Regions from separate parts of the Shewanella amazonensis SB2B genome, predicted to be linked through region 2. Evidence: predicted binding sites of a transcription regulator. Region 2 holds the regulator's gene; each other region holds the start of a gene.

Region 1 (5,576 bases), 880 kb from region 2:
TGCCACGGCCAGTGAAGTGGCGGCGAATGCCCAGCTTGCGGCAAAATCGGCAAAAAATGCCGACAGCCAGGCTGACAGTACCAACCTGGTGGTAACCCATGCCATGGGCAATGTTCGGCAGCTATCGAGCGAGCTGGAAGAGACCTCAGAGATCGCCAAGGCACTCAAAGTCAGCTCGGGTGAAATCGGGCAAATTCTCGATGTGATAGTGGGCATCGCCGAGCAGACGAATTTGCTGGCACTCAATGCTGCCATTGAGGCCGCCCGTGCAGGTGAGGCGGGGCGCGGTTTTGCTGTGGTTGCGGATGAGGTCAGAACCCTGGCGAGCCGTACTCAACAATCCACTCAGGAGATCAATGCCATCATTGAAGCCATTCGTGGCGCCGTCGACAAAGTCAATGCATCGGTTGCCAGAGCACGTCAGCAATCGGATAATACGGTAGATGAAACGGCACAGGTGATGGATGCCCTCGGCCTGATTAAACAGGCCATAGGTCAGATAAATGATATGAACCTGCAAATCGCAACCGCGACTGATGAACAGAGTGCCGTGATTGCGGAGCTGAATGAAAATATTAATAGAATCAATGAGATTTCAGTAGAAAACCTGTCCAAGAGTGAAACTGTTGGTCACACCAGTGACCGGATTGCAGAAGACTCCAGGCAGATGGCGCAGTTGATCGCGGTATTTAAGGTGTAACGGCTCGAATTCACCGCTCGCCCGCCCCGTGCAGCCCAGTAGCCTTTCTGGCGCGAGGGAAGGAGCGAGCGGTGATTGATGATCGCCCCTTTTGGGGAGGACTCAGAAACCCACCTCAAGTGTTATGTCCCCCCAACATCTAATCAGCAAAGACTCCGGCCTTGGGTCATTACCCCGACAGGACGGGACTTAGAGAGAGTGAGTCACCATGGTCGACCTAAGGTGAGCCCTCAGCATATTTCCTGAGATGCGGTATTTTAACAAACACATTGCTCAAGCTGGTAGCCAAGCTGAAGGTCACGCCAATTTCAGGCATATCCCCGCAAGTGACCGTCGACTGCAAGGATGCTGTCGTCGAGCTTACTTGGATGTGCTTGCAGCGTGTCACTTGGGGGGGATTTACGAAAGCCCACTGCAGGTGATTGATTACACCCCACACCGGAAGTTGTAACCAAAAAAGAGATAACCACCGTGCAAGCGGTAGATAGGCGTTACAGTTAACACAAAAGGCTCTGTCAGCGAGTAAAGAAGCGGAATTGAATCATCGGAGTCGACAGAGAAAAGAGGAACTGAAAGAAAAGCTTGAAACTTGTGCAAGCAGTCACAAGCAGAAGTGACTGGTCTCCCCACAGGGACTCGAACCCCGATCGGTCGCTTAGGAGGCGACTGCTCTATCCTGTTGAGCTATAGGGAGACCCGCTGATTATACCTATTTTACCTTTGATTAAAAGTCTTGATATTTAACTGGTTAATTCTTGTTCTGCCCGGTTTTTATCGCAATATCGCTTACCTGGATGTTGTCGACGCTGCCAAGACCAGAGAGTTCGGCGCGGGCACTGTCTTCGGTGATCTGGGTTATGCTGATGGTTGTTTTAGTGTTGTTCCCGGTGGCGCGGGTCTCGTTTAGCCTGTCTGGAATGTGTTTGGCGAGCACGACTGCGAGTTCATCCCCCACCTTGATGCCATGACGGCGGCCCAAATTCAGGATCAGGGTTTGCCCCTGCCTGGCAACAATTTGCCCCAGTACAGGTCGGCACAGCAGTGCCTTGTCGAGTTCTTTTATCGCCTGTACCAGCAGTTTATCCACCGCCATGCCGTAGGCGGAGCGCCAGAATCTGTCATGGGCAGGAGAGACCTGCTCAGTACGCTCAAACTCCCAGGGAGCAGAGGTGTTGAACTCGTCACGCCAGATAATTTCGCCACTGATCCCCTGGAACAGGGTGAGGGTAAGGGCAAATTGGCGCTCGGGAGCGTCTGTTATCAGACCAAAATAGCTGCTCTGTGCAGGTTCGGTAGAGACATCGGTGATCTGCGGGACCAACACGTATTGGCTGTCGCTTGCCATGGCAAGGTAACCCGGCAAACGATAGCCGGGGGCGGCAAGTTGTCTTGCGTCCAAATCAAGCCGTGCGCCCGGTCGCAAGTTGGCGAAGGCCGCGCCTGAGGTACTGTCCAGTCTGCGGGCGAGCTGCTGGGATACGGCTGCTCCCAGACTGTTTATCTGCCCCTGTGCCAATTGGCTGCGGTGACTCACTGCCGCTTCCGGCAATAAGATTGCGGCTTTCAGATGTGTACTCTGGCACTGACTTTGAGGCGCTTCCATCAGCTCGACCCGCAATTGTACCCGTAAGCGGTTGTTTTCAATCTGCTCACTGATGAGTTGTACGGGCCCGGTCATCAGTTGTTGCATCAGCTGGGTGCTGGTATCAATGAGATGGCCATCGACCATATGTTGACTGGATTCAATGCTGACACCTGCTTGCAGGCTTGCATAGCTGACGGCCTGTTCTATCGCTTCTGCACGTGCTTTGGTGATGTTGCCATTCACAATCACAGCCTCGCCCTGAGCCGTCACCCAGTCGGCTTGTGCCTGAATGCTCACAAGGAGCGCACTGAATACAAGGGCGGATTTTATCAATCCCATATGCCTGTCCTGCCACATCTCAAAGGGTTGAGGTTTCCATCCGTCGATGTCTTTGGCACAAGGCGTGCAAGCCACTTTATGTTGCCGCGGCACTGGTTTGAGACTGGATGGTTCTGTCGTGGTATGGGCTAAGCAAGTTACGTGCCGCCATCGGCATTCCCTCAGGTGGGATTATGGAGTTTTGAAGTAAAGTAATTGCCACAGTTGCCGATAGTTGTGTAATGGATTGGAAAACCTGGTACTGGGTTCTCTTATTAACTTATATTAAATCATGGAGTTGACTCTATGAAGGCGCGAATGTTCACAACTCTGGCACTCGCTTTTGTCTGGTTGCCCGCAATGGGACAACCCAAAGTTCCCCAGAGTGTATCCTATGGGAACGAAGGCTATCCTCAACGGGAGCAAGTCAATGTTCTGGCACAGCAGATAGTCAATGAGCTACTGCTGACCAATGACGTACTTTCCTCCACCGATCCCATCGTGGTTGCGACACCGGTTAACGTGGATGACATGGTCCATAGTGGCAGTTTCGCTCGCCAGCTACAGCAGGGAATGATGGCGGCGCTTCACGCCCGGTATTTTAACGTAGTGGATACCGCCATTAGCCAAACCCTGAGAGTTACAGAGCAAGGGGACTTGTTGCTGAGCCGCGATTGGCAAAAGCTGCGGGACACTGCCCAGACCCAGCATGTGCTGGTGGCCACTTACAGCCTGGGACGTGATGGCATGACAGTAAACAGTCGCCTGGTCGACATTGCCAATAACCGGGTGGTGGCAGCCTCACAATCGTTCAGTCGTCCGGGCGATCTCAGAGATTACCTGGGTTACTCTCAGCAAGTGGTCTCCAAAGACGGGCTATTGTATCGCTATGAAGCGCCTGGATTGGACAGAGTCACTCTGCTTGGAGAAGACAAATGAAAAAGTGGATTTACACCTGTTTGGCGTTGGTGTTTTTAGCCGGTTGTGCAAGCAGTGATGACCGTTATGTACAGTGGGAAACAGAGGCGCCTGCCAGTTTTCCCAAGTTGACCGCTATTGGTTACGCGCCTTTGGCAACCCAACCCGCCAAAACCCAGGCCGAAAAGGTGTTAATGGCGATGCAGGCCTCCAAACTTGCGGCATACCGAGAGCTGGCAGAGCAGGTTTACGGTCAAAAAATCAGTGCCGGCGCCAGCGTGAATGATTGGGCCATGGGCAGTGACAGCATTAAAGCGTCAGTATCGGGCGTGATAAGAGGAGCCAGAGTGGTCAAGGCTTATCCAGTTGGCGAGCATTATGTGACTGAGCTGGAACTGGATTTTGCTCGTGTGTGGGATATCTATCAGCAGCAGAATCGTCCCTCGAAGGTGAAGGAAGTGACTTACTTTTAAGGTGGACATCCCTGTTGATGGTAACCGCGTTGTAAAAAAAGCCCCTGAGAATGGGGCTTTTATATTGGGCGTTTTGTAGGGTATTTCGCCTGGGGGCGCAGGTAGAAACGAAGTGTGTATGGCCCGGGCGCATCAAACTTCGATGCTGCTGCCCAAGGTAGAGATGGTCGATGTTTTACCCTTATCCGTGTAGGTAAGAGAACTTGCGTTACGACTTACCTGTAGCGCCTGTGCCAGTCGGTTAACACTGGCCTGACTGTGCTCGATGAGCTGCGCGTTGGCTTCGTTTTCGTGCTTACAGCGTGCAAGTGTGTGTTGTATCGACTCTACCTTGGCTGCCAGGGCGTTATCGCTTGTCAGCAGGCTGTGACCTGGATGAGCCGCCATTGCATCATCATTTTGCTTCAGTCGTAACAGGGCAGATGACTTGTGCTCTGCGATGGCCATCAGCTCAGAAGCGTTTTGGGCAATCAAGGCTGCACGTTCAGCTGCCATAGCGGCCAGAAGTTGCTCCAGCAGGCTTTGTTGCGCATCGAGCAACTGATTGAGTTCATTGACGTGGTCCATGGTGTTGCATCCCGGTTTTATTGACATCAGGGGTAGTAATAAATGAATGCAAAAAGCCGGCCATAATCAAATGGCCGGCTTTGGATGTTTCCCAATCCGTGCTGAAAATCAGGCGTCGCGGCCCAATTCCTGTAATTCTGCTTCAAAGCTGGCGATATTGGCCGCGAGCTTCTCAGGGTCAATTTTATAACGCCCTTCCGCTATGGCTTGCTTGATTTCGGCCACTTTCTTTTGGTCAACTTCAGGCAGAGAAGACAGCTTTGACTGCACGCTTTGCAATTGCTGAGCCTGACTGGTGATCATCACCGAGTCGGCCTTTTGAGGTACCTGTGGCTGCGCGGTTTGAGCTGCCGATGCCTGGGCAGTGCGGGCACTGGTCAGTGGACTGCTGGTGTTGCCGACGCGGTTGGACGCGGCATTGTTTTTGGGTAATTCGATGGCCATTTCGGGCTCCAGTGTCACGGATTTGGGTTTCTTGTGATTATTATCGGCCGCAGCCAGCAAAGCTTTAGGGTATTTTACATTTTGACTTCCACTTCGCCAACGCCAATGACAGTAGCCTCTAATACCCTGTCTGAATTGATATTTTTAATCCTAATCCTATCGCCTTCGTTTCCATCGGCCAAGGCCTCTCCCTGGGTTTTTATCTCAAAGCTGGCCGATTTTGCGTATATGGTTACTGCATCTCCCTTGCACACAAAACACAGGTTGTCGGCAAAAATGGGGGCGTCCTGAGGGATCCGGCGCTTCACCCGAGACCCATAGAGGGGCTGTAAGTGCGAAAACTGTTGGCCACGCAGCAGTGTTTTGTCGACATATCTGACTTCTATGCTCTCTGCGTCCAGTAAATCACCATTACCGAGCGGGCGTTTAGCCACCACCACAGGGAAAAGCACTTCTGCGCGTACTGAAAGGTACATCTGCCAAGGATAGTCCAGATCCGGGCTAACACAGCTGATGCGCACCGTATTGTTTCGGGAAATAGGTCTGTCGGTGGCAAGTCTTGCTGATACAG
Region 2 (5,576 bases):
GGAGCGCAGTATGTAGGCCAGATCGTCGGTGTCCAGGCCTGCGGCAGCGCGGGCGAGGCGCTCGGGGCTCATCTGGCGGATAAACTTGTCTTTCATCTCTTCGCCGAGCTCTTCGAGGACCTCACCGGCAAGCTCGGGGTCGATAAGTTGCCACAATACCTGACGGGTACGGGGAGGAGAGGATTCGAGCACCAGTGCGATATCGGATGCGGCCATGTTCAGCAGCATCTGGCGCACATGCACAAACATACCGCTGCCCAGGGCCTCATTGAGCTGATTCAGCAACAGCTCGGTTTGCTCGTTATCCAGAAGTTCGACAGCCATCGCTTTCCCCCAAGAGATGAATTGGGGGATATATTAGCAAATTTAATGGGATGGACGAAGTGAAGCCGGGTCAGCAGTCTTCGTCGAAGCGGGCGTTGATAAGGTTACACACGGCATCCATGGCCTGCTCGGCGTCTTCCCCTTCGGCGATAATATGGATGGTTTTGCCCATTCCGGATTCGAGCATCAGGAGACCCAGCACGCTGGCGGCCGAAGCCTGTTTGGCGCCCTGAACCAGCGTCACGCTGGCCTTGAATTCCGACGCCAATACCGCCAGCTTGGTGGCAGCGCGGGCATGCAGGCCCAGTTTATTGACTATGGTGACGTCACGTTCAAGCTTTGGCATTCAGTTCCCGATGGCGGGCCTCAACCTTGTGGTGAGAGTTGGCGAAGCGCTTGGCAAGCTGCTCGGCAATATACACAGAACGGTGTTGACCACCGGTGCAGCCAATGGCAATGGTGAGGTAGCTGCGATTGTTACGCTCCAGGTGGGGCAACCAGGTTTCCAGCAGGTTTTCGATTTGCCAGATGTACTTGTTGACCAGCACCTGACGTTCCAAAAACAGCTTAACCGGCTCATCGAGGCCAGTGAGGGGCCTCAGCTCGGGTTCCCAATGGGGATTGGGCAAGAAGCGGGCATCAAACATGAAGTCTGCTTCTGTGGGCATGCCGTGCTTGAAACCAAAGGATTCGAAGATGATCACCAGCTCTTTGTCTGTGCGACCAAGTAGTATCTGCCTGACAGCATCAGCCAGTTCATAGACATTCAGATTGGAGGTATCGATGAAGTGGTCGACCATATTGGAAATGGGCGCCAGCATTTTGCCTTCGAGCTTGATAGCTTCCTGCAATGAGACCTTGCTGCGGGACAGGGGGTGCAAACGGCGGGTTTCACTGTAGCGTTTGAGCAGCACCTTGTCGCTGGAATTGAGGAAAAAGCTGGTGAGTTCGACGCCTTCGGGGAGCCTTGCCAGCTCTTTTTCGAGGGCCTTTTCCTGCTCCGGCATATTGCGGATATCGATGCTGATGGCGACCTTGTCGTTATTACCCTTAAGCTGGGCAAGCAAGGGCCCAATCAGCTGTAATGGCAAATTATCGACGCAGTAGTAGCCCAAGTCTTCCAGTACCCTGAGGGCTACCGACTTTCCGGAGCCAGAGCGCCCGGAGACTATAACGAGTTTCATCCGATGATTACCTGGTAAAGTTCCTTTTCATCGTGGCTTTTACGCAGCTGCTTGAGGATCTGCTTGTCATTCAGCTTTTCGGCCATAGCGGCCAGGGTGCTGAGATGTTGCTGACACTGGTCCGACGGCACCAGCAAGGCAAACAGAATGTCCACAGGTTGCTTGTCAATGGCGTCATAACCAATGGCTTCTTCACACTTGATCAGCACAGCTAAGGGCTTATCTATAGTGCCAAGGCGTCCATGGGGAATGGCAATACCATTACCAATACCTGTGCTACCCATTTTTTCACGGGCCAGCAGGCTTTCGAATATCTCTTGAGACGAGAGGGAGGGATTCTGGGCAGCAGCGAGATCGCTAATCAGCTCCAGCACCTTTTTCTTGCTGCCCGGAGTGGCACAGCTAGTGCACTCCGGCGCCAGGATGGTACTTAGTTCCATCGTTAATGTTTGGTCAGTTTCTCTTTGTGTTTAATAACCTGACGGTCCAATTTATCAATTAGGGCGTCAATGGCGGCGTACATGTCTTCATGTTCTGAAGTGGCGAATACCTCGCCACCGTTGAGGTGAAGCTTGGCTTCTGCGATTTGCTGCAATTTCTGAACATTGAGAACAACGTGGACATTATTGATCTGTTCGAAATGACGTTCAAGCTTGGAGAACTTGCTCTCTACGTAGTTACGCAGTGAATCAGTGATTTCGATATGATGCCCAGTCAGATTGATTTGCATAGACACTTTCCTCCAAAGACCTTGGGTGGGTTATAAACTCTTACGTTGGTTTGACGGTGGGATCAACATCGCCTCTCGGTATTTGGCGATGGTGCGTCTAGCAACGTTGATTCCTTGTTCTGCCAGAAGTTCCGCCATTTTGCTGTCGCTCAATGGTTTCTTCTGATTTTCTGCTGCCACCAGTTTCTTGATAAAGGCGCGGATGGCAGTAGATGAGCATTCTCCGCCATCTTCGGTCCCGACGTGGCTGGAGAAAAAATACTTGAGTTCAAAGATACCCCTTGGGGTATGCATGTATTTTTGGGTAGTGACCCGTGAGATGGTGGATTCGTGCATCTCTACCGCTTCGGCGATATCGTTGAGCACCATGGGTTTCATGGCTTCTTCACCATACTCAAAAAAGCCCTGCTGGAACTGCACTATGCAATTGGCGACTTTCAGCAGGGTGTCGTTGCGGCTCTCCAGGCTCTTGATAAACCACTTGGCCTCTTGCAAATGCCCGCGGATAAACTGGCTGTCAGCCTGGTTGCGACTGGTGCGCGCCATGGCGGCATATTGCTGGTTCACACTCAGTTTAGGCATACAATCGGGATTAAGCTCTACAACCCAACGGCCATTTTTTTTACTGACCGAGACATCCGGAATAACATACTCGTCCTTGGTGCTGGTCACCGACTCACCGGGACGGGGATTCAGCCCCTGAATAAGGACGATTGCGTCTCTGAGTTCTTCTTCCTTGAGGCGTGTTTTTCGCATCAGGGTGCGGAAGTCGCGGTTGGCAATCAAGTCCAAATGGTCACGGATAAGCAGCTTGGCGTTGTCCAGGTGGGGGGTATCCGCCGGAAACTGCCCAAGTTGAATGAGCAGGCACTCTGCCAAATCACGGGCAGCCACCCCGATTGGGTCGAAGTGTTGAATGCGTTTGAGCACGGCCTCAACTTCGTCAAGCTCCACTTCGTCATCGCCCACGGCCTCGAGAATTTCCTCCAGGCTTTGGGTCAAGTAACCTTTGTCATCGATGGCATCTATGATGGCAGTGGCAATGGCCAGATCGGTATCGGAAAAAGGGGTGAGATTTTTTTGCCATTCGAGATGTTCGTAGAGGCCTTCGCTGGTTTCGCCCTGAAACGGCATATCATCTTCGCCACGGATCCCGGGGCCAGACACGGGGGCAGCCGTAAAGACTTCATCCCAGGTGGTATCCATCGGGAGCTCGTCCGGCATGGACTGCTGATTGATGGCGTCTGAGGTTTCCAGCGAGGCACTGTCCGTGGTGTCGTTTGAGACGGACTCCTGGCTGAACTGGTCATCAAATTCTTTATCGCCGCCGTCGGCATCAAACTGATCGCTGCCCAGTTCGTCGTCCAGCTCCAACAGTGGGTTGGCGTCGAGGGCTTGCTGAATTTCCTGTTGCAGTTCAAGCGAAGAGAGTTGAAGCAGACGAATGGCCTGCTGCAACTGTGGCGTCATTGTGAGTTGTTGTCCCAGTTTTAGCTGGAGCGACGCTTTCATTGTACTGCGAATCCTTCACTAAATTATTCAGGTAGAAAGCTTTTCTATCAGGTTATCCGGTGATTTACCACCCTGATTATCCGGATATGAGAAGGGGGCTTTGTTAATTAACTATAGCCTGAATTGCTCACCCAAGTACACTGCACGCACCTGCTGATTGTCGAGGATTTCGGCAGGAGTGCCTTCGGCAATCAAATCGCCATGGCTGACGATATAGGCTTTTTCGCACACATCGAGGGTTTCTCTCACGTTGTGGTCGGTGATAAGCACACCAAGGCCACGATTCTTCAATTGCTCGATGATCTTTTTGATGTCGATAACGGAAATGGGGTCTACCCCGGCAAAAGGTTCATCCAACAGGATAAATCTGGGGTTTGCGGCGAGCGCCCGGGCTATCTCGACCCGGCGACGTTCGCCACCTGAGAGTGACATGCCCAGATTGTCACGAATGTGGGTGATGTGAAACTCTTCCAGCAGTTGCTCCAAGGCCTCTTCACGCTCATCGGTGTTCAGCTCTTTACGCATCTGCAACACGGCCATGATGTTGTCGCGCACCGACAGCTTGCGAAAGATGCTGGCTTCCTGTGGCAGATAGCCAATGCCCTTGCGTGCCCGCAGATGCATGGGATCCAGCGTCAGGTCATCATCATTGATGTGTATGCTGCCCTTGTCACTCTGTACCAGACCCACCACCATATAAAAGGTGGTGGTTTTACCGGCACCATTGGGGCCCAACAAGCCGACCACCTGGCCGGTATTGACGGTGAGGCTGACGTTTTTGACAACCTGGCGGTTTTTGTAACTCTTGGCGAGGTTACTGGCCTTCAGGGTCAGTTGGGTCATTGCTGCTTCTCTTGCTGGGGTTGCTCTGTCTTAACTTTATCCTGCAGATCCTGCTGGTAATTTTCGGGCTTGATGATGGTGATAACCCGGTCGTCTTTTTTACCGCTGCTTTGGGACGTGAGCTGCTGCTTTTCGATATCGTAAACGATGGAGTCGGCGCTCACCTGGCTGCCATCCTGCTCGACCTTGGCGTTGCCTTTGAGGCTCATTACACGGCTGTCGATGTTGTAGCTGATTTCCGTAGCACTGGCATGCACTGTGCGGCCATCTTCCACCTGCTGACTGTAAGTGGCAGGGTTACCCTTGGCGAGCAGAATGCGTTTACCGCTTTTCTCGTCGGTGAAAGAGCTCAGTTCACCCGCCTTAAGCACCAGGCTGCCCTGGGTCAGGGTCACCGGGCCTTCGTATACAATGCGCTTGTTTTTCAGATCGGCATAACTGTTGGCTGCGGCAATTTTGACTTCCTGGCTCAAATCAAACTTGGTGTTGGCCAAAGCCACAGCGCTGCAGGTGCAAAGCAGCACCAGAATGAGCGACTTATTTAGGTTCATAGGTTCCCTTAATCTTGCTTAAGAGCTTAACTTCTTTGGCATTGAGATCAGCATAGAGACCATGGCCGCTCAAGTGGAAGTTATTGCCGCTGATTATAATTTCTTTGTCGGAGGTGAGGATCATCGTCTTGAGATCCAACTCCAGATAACTGGTATTGAGCTGCTGCAAAGGCTCGTCTATGGTCAGAGCTTCGATCAGTACTTCGTCTTCGAGCATGACTTTGTCACTGGCCTTGTCCAGTCTGCCGGTTTTGGCGGTGAGGCGCCATTCACCCTGACCATCTTCAGGGAACAGGGTGTAGACAGGTTGGGTAAACAGGGTTTGTGCATCGCCATCGAAGTGTTCCATGTAGGCGGCACTGACGCGGCTTTCTAATTTTCCCTCGGCGTTGTAGCTGATGCTGCGAAGGTCGGTTGCCACGTAATCAGGTT
Region 3 (5,576 bases), 670 kb from region 2:
CTGGCCATGGAGCTCTGGCGCGCCTGCCGTTTGGTGGTGGACACAGGTATTCACGCCAAGAAATGGACCCGCGAACAGGGCATTGCCTATTACAAAGAAAACACACCCAACGCCGAGTCAGATGCCGTCAAAATGGTTGAACGTCATATCGTGATGCCTTCGCAGGCAACGGCCTACAAGGTGGGTATGAATCGAATTTTAGATCTGCGTGCCTATGCCCAGAAGTCTCTGGGAGACGCGTTTGATATCCGCGAATTCCATACTCTACTGCTGAAAAATGGCCCACTACCATTGGATGTACTCGAGACCAAGGTGCAGGAATGGGTAAAAGACAGCAAACAGCAAGCCGCCAAGCTGTAATGCACTGAAAAATAAAGGAACGAAAAAAAGCCACAACCTCAGGGTTGTGGCTTTTTTTCTTGGGGCTTTCCCCAATTGGCTGCCTATACACCGCACTTGTTAATTTAATGGCGGTTTATGTAGGGTACAGGGCATCCGAAATTTTGTTTCATCCAAAAAAATCACCCCGGTACTGAGTCCGGGGTAAACCAAAAAACTAGGATGATGGTTTCAAGGCCGGACCGGTTTTAATAATAAACTCTGCCGGCATTGTCTTGAGACTTGCTCTTCGCGGACCTGCGCATCAACAGCGGAAGGGGTCATTTCCCCCGTCAACACGGACTCAGATCATCTCAATCCAATTGATGACCATTGTATGAATTTAAGAACAGACTTCAAGCAAGCTTAGAAAAAGTGCTTAAGCGAATACTAAAAAACCGGCTCTGAAAGCCGGCTTTAGGGAATACTCAAATTATTGATTATTAACCAAATAATTCACAATAAAATACCGAGGTCACACTATTATCTATTATTGCGAACAATGAATTTTAAAATTATCGCCGTTCGTCATACAGTGACTGATAAGGCGCATCCCAGTATGGCGGTGTACCTATGTGATTTTTTATGAAGTCGATGAATGAACTTACCTTGGGTGCCAGATGTTTACGGCGGGGATAAACTGCCTGCAATGGCAGGTGATGGGTCAGCTGCCAATCACGCAGCAGAGGCACCAGGGTGCCCTTGTTGATTTCATCTTCCATCAGATAACTGGCGAGATACACAACGCCGAGCCCGCTGACAGCTGCCGACTTGAGCGCCGGTGCATTGTCTACCCGGAAATTACCCGAAACGCCTATTTCACAGTAATCATCGCCACGTTTGAATTGCCATACACTGTGTTCATGCCACTCACCGTGATACACGAGACAATTATGATCAACCAACTGCTCGGGGCGGCTTGGCTCACCATGGCGGGCAATGTACTCGGGAGAGGCCACCAGCAGGAACTGACACTTCATTAAAGGTCTGGCAACCATACCAAGAGGCAATTGCTCAGACATGGTCAGCAACAGATCCAGGCCTTCGCTAACCACATCCACTTTGTGGTCCAGCAGACTCACCTGCAGCTCAAGCTCTGGGTGTCTTGCCATAAACTCAGGCAAGGCCGGAATAATGTGCATGGTACCGAAGGATTGGGAGATACCGACTTTCAAGACCCCACGGGTAGCATCATTGAGGTTATGAACGCTGGCGACTGCCTGATCGGCATCGCGCAGCAACTCTTCACCCTGTACATACAGCAGATGTCCGGCCTCGGTCAGGCTCAAACTGCGGGTAGTACGCTGAATAAGCTGAACCCCCAGTTTATGTTCCAAATCGGCCACCTGGGTACTCACCTTGGATTTGGAAATCCCGAGTTTTCTTGCCGCGGCGCTGAAACTGCCGGCTCTGGCTACATGGGTAAAAATAGCAATGGGTTCTAACAGTTCTAACATGAAGGTGGCCTTAAGCTAAGTTCAGCCTGTCCTCGCCAAGGGAGGAAAACGGGACAAACCAATGATAATCAATCAGATATACCAAAAAAGCACGTTAGGGTAGAGTCAGGAAGCCAGTTTGAGTCTGGTTTTTTGTTATTTTTTAGCAGTATAACAAAAATCGCCGCCGAGTCTCCAGTTTCGGCTTAATGTGGCTGGTCATTAAACGGCAAAAAAAGGGCCCCAGGGATGGGGCCAAACGTTCAAGGAAGAACCAAAGGGATGTCAAATTGGGTATCGCATGGGTTACCTTGAGAGAGTCAAGGGCAAGCCCGGGTGTAACTTACTCGCGAAGCTGAGCTTCTTTACGGTCAGAAATCTCAAGTTCTGACAGTGCAGGCACCTTGGTGCGAAGTTCAGACTCCAGTGCCAGTAAGGTTTCAAACTGGTCACATACTTTGGTGGCGCGCGCTTCAAGGGTCTTTGACTGACTTTCCATTTCACGCTCAATCTGTTCGCCCATGGCTTCCATTTTCTTGCCAAAGGCATCCATCTTGGCTTCAAAGCTATCACCTTCGGACGACAGGATTTCGGTACCGAGTTTAATCATCAGAGTGCCAACAGAGTCCTGCACCAGATTTTCAATTTCACGCTCGAACTCCTTGTCGAACACTTCATCGATAGAGCCGTCGGTCACGCCCACGTAGTAGCTGTCGCCATCTTTGTGCATGACTTCACCGAGTCGCTCATTCACATTGTCCATCAGCTCTGCCACGCGGGCGCTGGTCTCATCGCCCAGCAGCGGAGTGAGGGCTGTATTTACTGCTGTGCTGGCGAGGGTGATGGCATCGGTTACCAAGGCTACAAATTCAGGCACCTGGTTTGCCAGTGAGTCGGCATAGTTGTCCACAAGGGCACGCTGCTCGGCATTGAGCTTGACTTCCTTTCCGTCCACAAAGAGTTTGCCCGGCTCGAAGCGATAAAACTCATCACCCTTCTGGCTCAGCACCAGCTTTTTCGGCTCGACAGAAATGTCGTAGTTGAGGTTAACGTCACAGTTGTCGGTACTGATCCCCTGCGCTTTCGCAGGAACAGCTACAGTCACGCCAATCAGAGTGGCCAGGGCTACACCGGTGATAAGGTTTTTGGTTTTCATCGCATCTATCCTTGCGTCTTGATTTATATTTTTTGATATAGCGAAGGATGTGCCAACTTTATTAAGTCATTAATTTAAAACAACATAACATCCATTACTGGATATGGTGGGCGCTTTATCTGGAGAACACCAGGCAGGAAAGTGAGAGATATCACCAAAAAGTGAAGCTTTTCACCAATTGATGTTAGCCAAGATTGAAAATGCGGCAGATAAGTTGCCGAAATAAGGAAATGGCCTTCCTCAAATCAGAAAGGCCACGGGGGTAGAGCAAATTAAAAAGACAGCACGATCAGAAGATTGAACGGCCAAGTTCCTGTGCCAACAGCTCAAGCAGACGGGTACCCGCCAAGCTGTTACCACTGGCATCGAGGGCCGGCGACCACACACATACCGACATGTCGCCGGGGATCACCGCAATAATTCCGCCACCCACACCGCTTTTACCCGGCATACCCACGCGGTAGGCAAACTCCCCTGCCCCATCATAGAGCCCTGATGTGGCAAGCAGCGCATTCAGGCGCCGGGTTTGGGTGGGCGATACCACCTCATTGCCATCCAGGCTAACGCCCTGGTTGGCCAGATACACCATGGCGCGGGAGAGATCGGCACAGCTCATGGAGAGTGAGCAGTAATGGAAATAGCTTCGGAGCACCTTGTCCACATCGTTATGGAAGTTGCCGAAAGACTTCATCAAAAAGGCGATGGCAGCATTACGGGCGCTGTGCTGGTATTCAGAGTCGGCCACCACCTTGTCATAACAGACTTTGTGGTTCTGGCTCAGCATACGCACTATTTCCAGCATCCGCTGTTTGGGCGCACCCAAGCGGCTTTGCAACAAATCGGCTATCACCAGAGCGCCGGCGTTGATAAAGGGATTACGTGGAATGCCCCGCTCAAGTTCAACCTGAACCAGCGAGTTAAAAGAGTGACCTGACGGCTCTTTACCTACCCGCGACCAAATCTCACGCTCTTCATAGAGCATCATTGCGCCGGTAAGGCTGAATACTTTGGAAATACTTTGAATGGAAAAGGCTTCTTGCCAATCGCCCGCCCCCAGGGTGGTACCATCAATGGTGGTTACCGCAATGCCCAACTTATAGGGGGAGACCCGGGCAAGGGCCGGAATGTAATCCGCCACCTTGCCCTGCCCAAGCAAGGGTCTAACTTTGGCGACCAGGTCGTCAAGCAGAGCCTGCTCAAGCATGGATTAATCCCACCACAGATCGTACAGGTCGGATACTTCCACTTTGGCCACTTTCTGGCCTTCAAGGAATGCCTTCACAGCGGCGCGGTCTTCATCGGTGCACTTGCCCAGTGACTGGGTGGCAATGATACCTTCCCAATCCTTGTGACCACCACCGTGGAAGCCCAGTTTGCGAGGCTCAATCACTTCGTCGATAAACTTATCCACCAGGGCATCAATTTCAGCCTCAGCAACACTGTCATCAAACACCCAGCGTACATCGAAACCCAGTTCCTGAAACTCGTCCACACGCAGCTTTTTACGAAGACGACGGCTACGGTTTTTGGCCATGGTTATTTCCTCTTTCATGGATGGATAAAATTATTCAACACGCTCAAACATCAGGTCCCACACACCGTGACCGAGGCGCTGACCACGGTTTTCAAACTTGGTCAGTGGACGATGGTCCGGGCGTGGCACATAAGTTTGAGTATCAGACTGATTCTGGTAACCCGGAGCAGCGCTCATCACCTCAAGCATATGCTCGGCGTAGTTTTCCCAGTCGGTGGCCATATGGAACACACCACCAATCTTAAGTTTGCGGCGTAAAAGCTCAACAAACTCAGGCTGCACGATGCGGCGCTTGTGGTGGCGCTTCTTGTGCCATGGGTCAGGGAAAAACAGCTGCACCCGCGCCAATGAGCTATCGGGAATGGCGTTTTCCAGCACTTCCACCGCATCATGGTGGTAAACCCGCAGATTGGAGATCCCGGCGTTACCGGCCTCCCCCAAACAGGCGCCCACACCTGGCTTGTGCACCTCAACACCAATAAAGTTGAGTTCAGGAGCATTGGCAGCCATTTCAACCAGAGAGGCACCCATACCAAAGCCGATTTCAAGCACTGTATCAGCTTCGCGGCCAAATACTTCAGTAAAATTAATCGCCTGTGGACTGTAGTCGAGACCCATGGTTGGCCAGAAGCTTTCCAGCGCCTTGGCCTGCCCGGTAGTAAGACGTCCTTCACGCAGAACAAAGCTGCGTACCTTGCGAAGATAAACGCCATCCTCGTTAAATTCTGCGGTGGTTACTTCACTCATTCTCGCCTCGCATGGCCCGCCACTGTGCTGCGCGCAGGCGCAAAAAGCAGGCTTCTAAAAACAGACAAATCAAAAAGAAGGGGCATTATCCAAAGTTATTCTTTGAGCGCAAGCCCCGAAGCTGAAAAAGTATACCAGTCGTGGCCCAAGCTGCCAGCGTCATGGCGCAACTTGGCACCAACCCTTGTGACCGCCATCACTCACGGCTACACTGCCGAGCCATCAGTGTCAGATTGGTTCACTCTCTCAATGTCCGAGCAAACAGCCCGCATTCCTTTTGGAAAGCGTATCGTCCTGTGGTACGACAAACACGGCCGCAAGAGCC

What was found. Region 2 encodes sigma-54, which starts transcription at its own class of promoters, with help from an activator protein. Its sites were predicted from a motif close to GTTGGCACGNNNNTNGNNT; they were not measured.
Region 1: the regulator sigma-54 is predicted to act here: its motif matches at 2,676-2,694, upstream of SAMA_RS12165 (FlgO family outer membrane protein).
Region 3: the regulator sigma-54 is predicted to act here: its motif matches at 3,009-3,027, upstream of SAMA_RS12975 (YggN family protein).

What each region holds. Positions count from the first base shown of each region.
Region 1 covers NC_008700.1:2,786,329-2,791,904, reverse strand. The annotation lists gene SAMA_RS12180 (methyl-accepting chemotaxis protein) at 1-700, shown strand, start outside; tRNA gene SAMA_RS12175 (tRNA-Arg) at 1,319-1,394, opposite strand; gene SAMA_RS12170 (flagellar assembly protein FlgT) at 1,449-2,624, opposite strand; gene SAMA_RS12165 (FlgO family outer membrane protein) at 2,922-3,542, shown strand; gene SAMA_RS12160 (LPP20 family lipoprotein) at 3,539-3,994, shown strand; gene SAMA_RS12155 (flagellar protein FlgN) at 4,127-4,561, opposite strand; gene flgM (flagellar biosynthesis anti-sigma factor FlgM) at 4,670-5,005, opposite strand; gene flgA (flagellar basal body P-ring formation chaperone FlgA) at 5,080-5,576, opposite strand, start outside.
Region 2 covers NC_008700.1:3,661,681-3,667,256, reverse strand. The annotation lists gene mgtE (magnesium transporter) at 1-324, opposite strand, end outside; gene SAMA_RS16130 (HPr family phosphocarrier protein) at 395-670, opposite strand; gene rapZ (RNase adapter RapZ) at 657-1,508, opposite strand; gene ptsN (PTS IIA-like nitrogen regulatory protein PtsN) at 1,505-1,948, opposite strand; gene hpf (ribosome hibernation promoting factor) at 1,951-2,238, opposite strand; gene SAMA_RS16110 (RNA polymerase factor sigma-54) at 2,269-3,750, opposite strand; gene lptB (LPS export ABC transporter ATP-binding protein) at 3,862-4,593, opposite strand; gene lptA (lipopolysaccharide transport periplasmic protein LptA) at 4,590-5,144, opposite strand; gene lptC (LPS export ABC transporter periplasmic protein LptC) at 5,131-5,576, opposite strand, start outside.
Region 3 covers NC_008700.1:2,986,815-2,992,390, forward strand. The annotation lists gene SAMA_RS12965 (DUF885 domain-containing protein) at 1-360, shown strand, start outside; gene SAMA_RS12970 (LysR family transcriptional regulator) at 894-1,835, opposite strand; gene SAMA_RS12975 (YggN family protein) at 2,158-2,970, opposite strand; gene glsB (glutaminase B) at 3,260-4,174, opposite strand; gene SAMA_RS12985 (YggL family protein) at 4,178-4,504, opposite strand; gene trmB (tRNA (guanosine(46)-N7)-methyltransferase TrmB) at 4,535-5,251, opposite strand; gene mutY (A/G-specific adenine glycosylase) at 5,501-5,576, shown strand, end outside.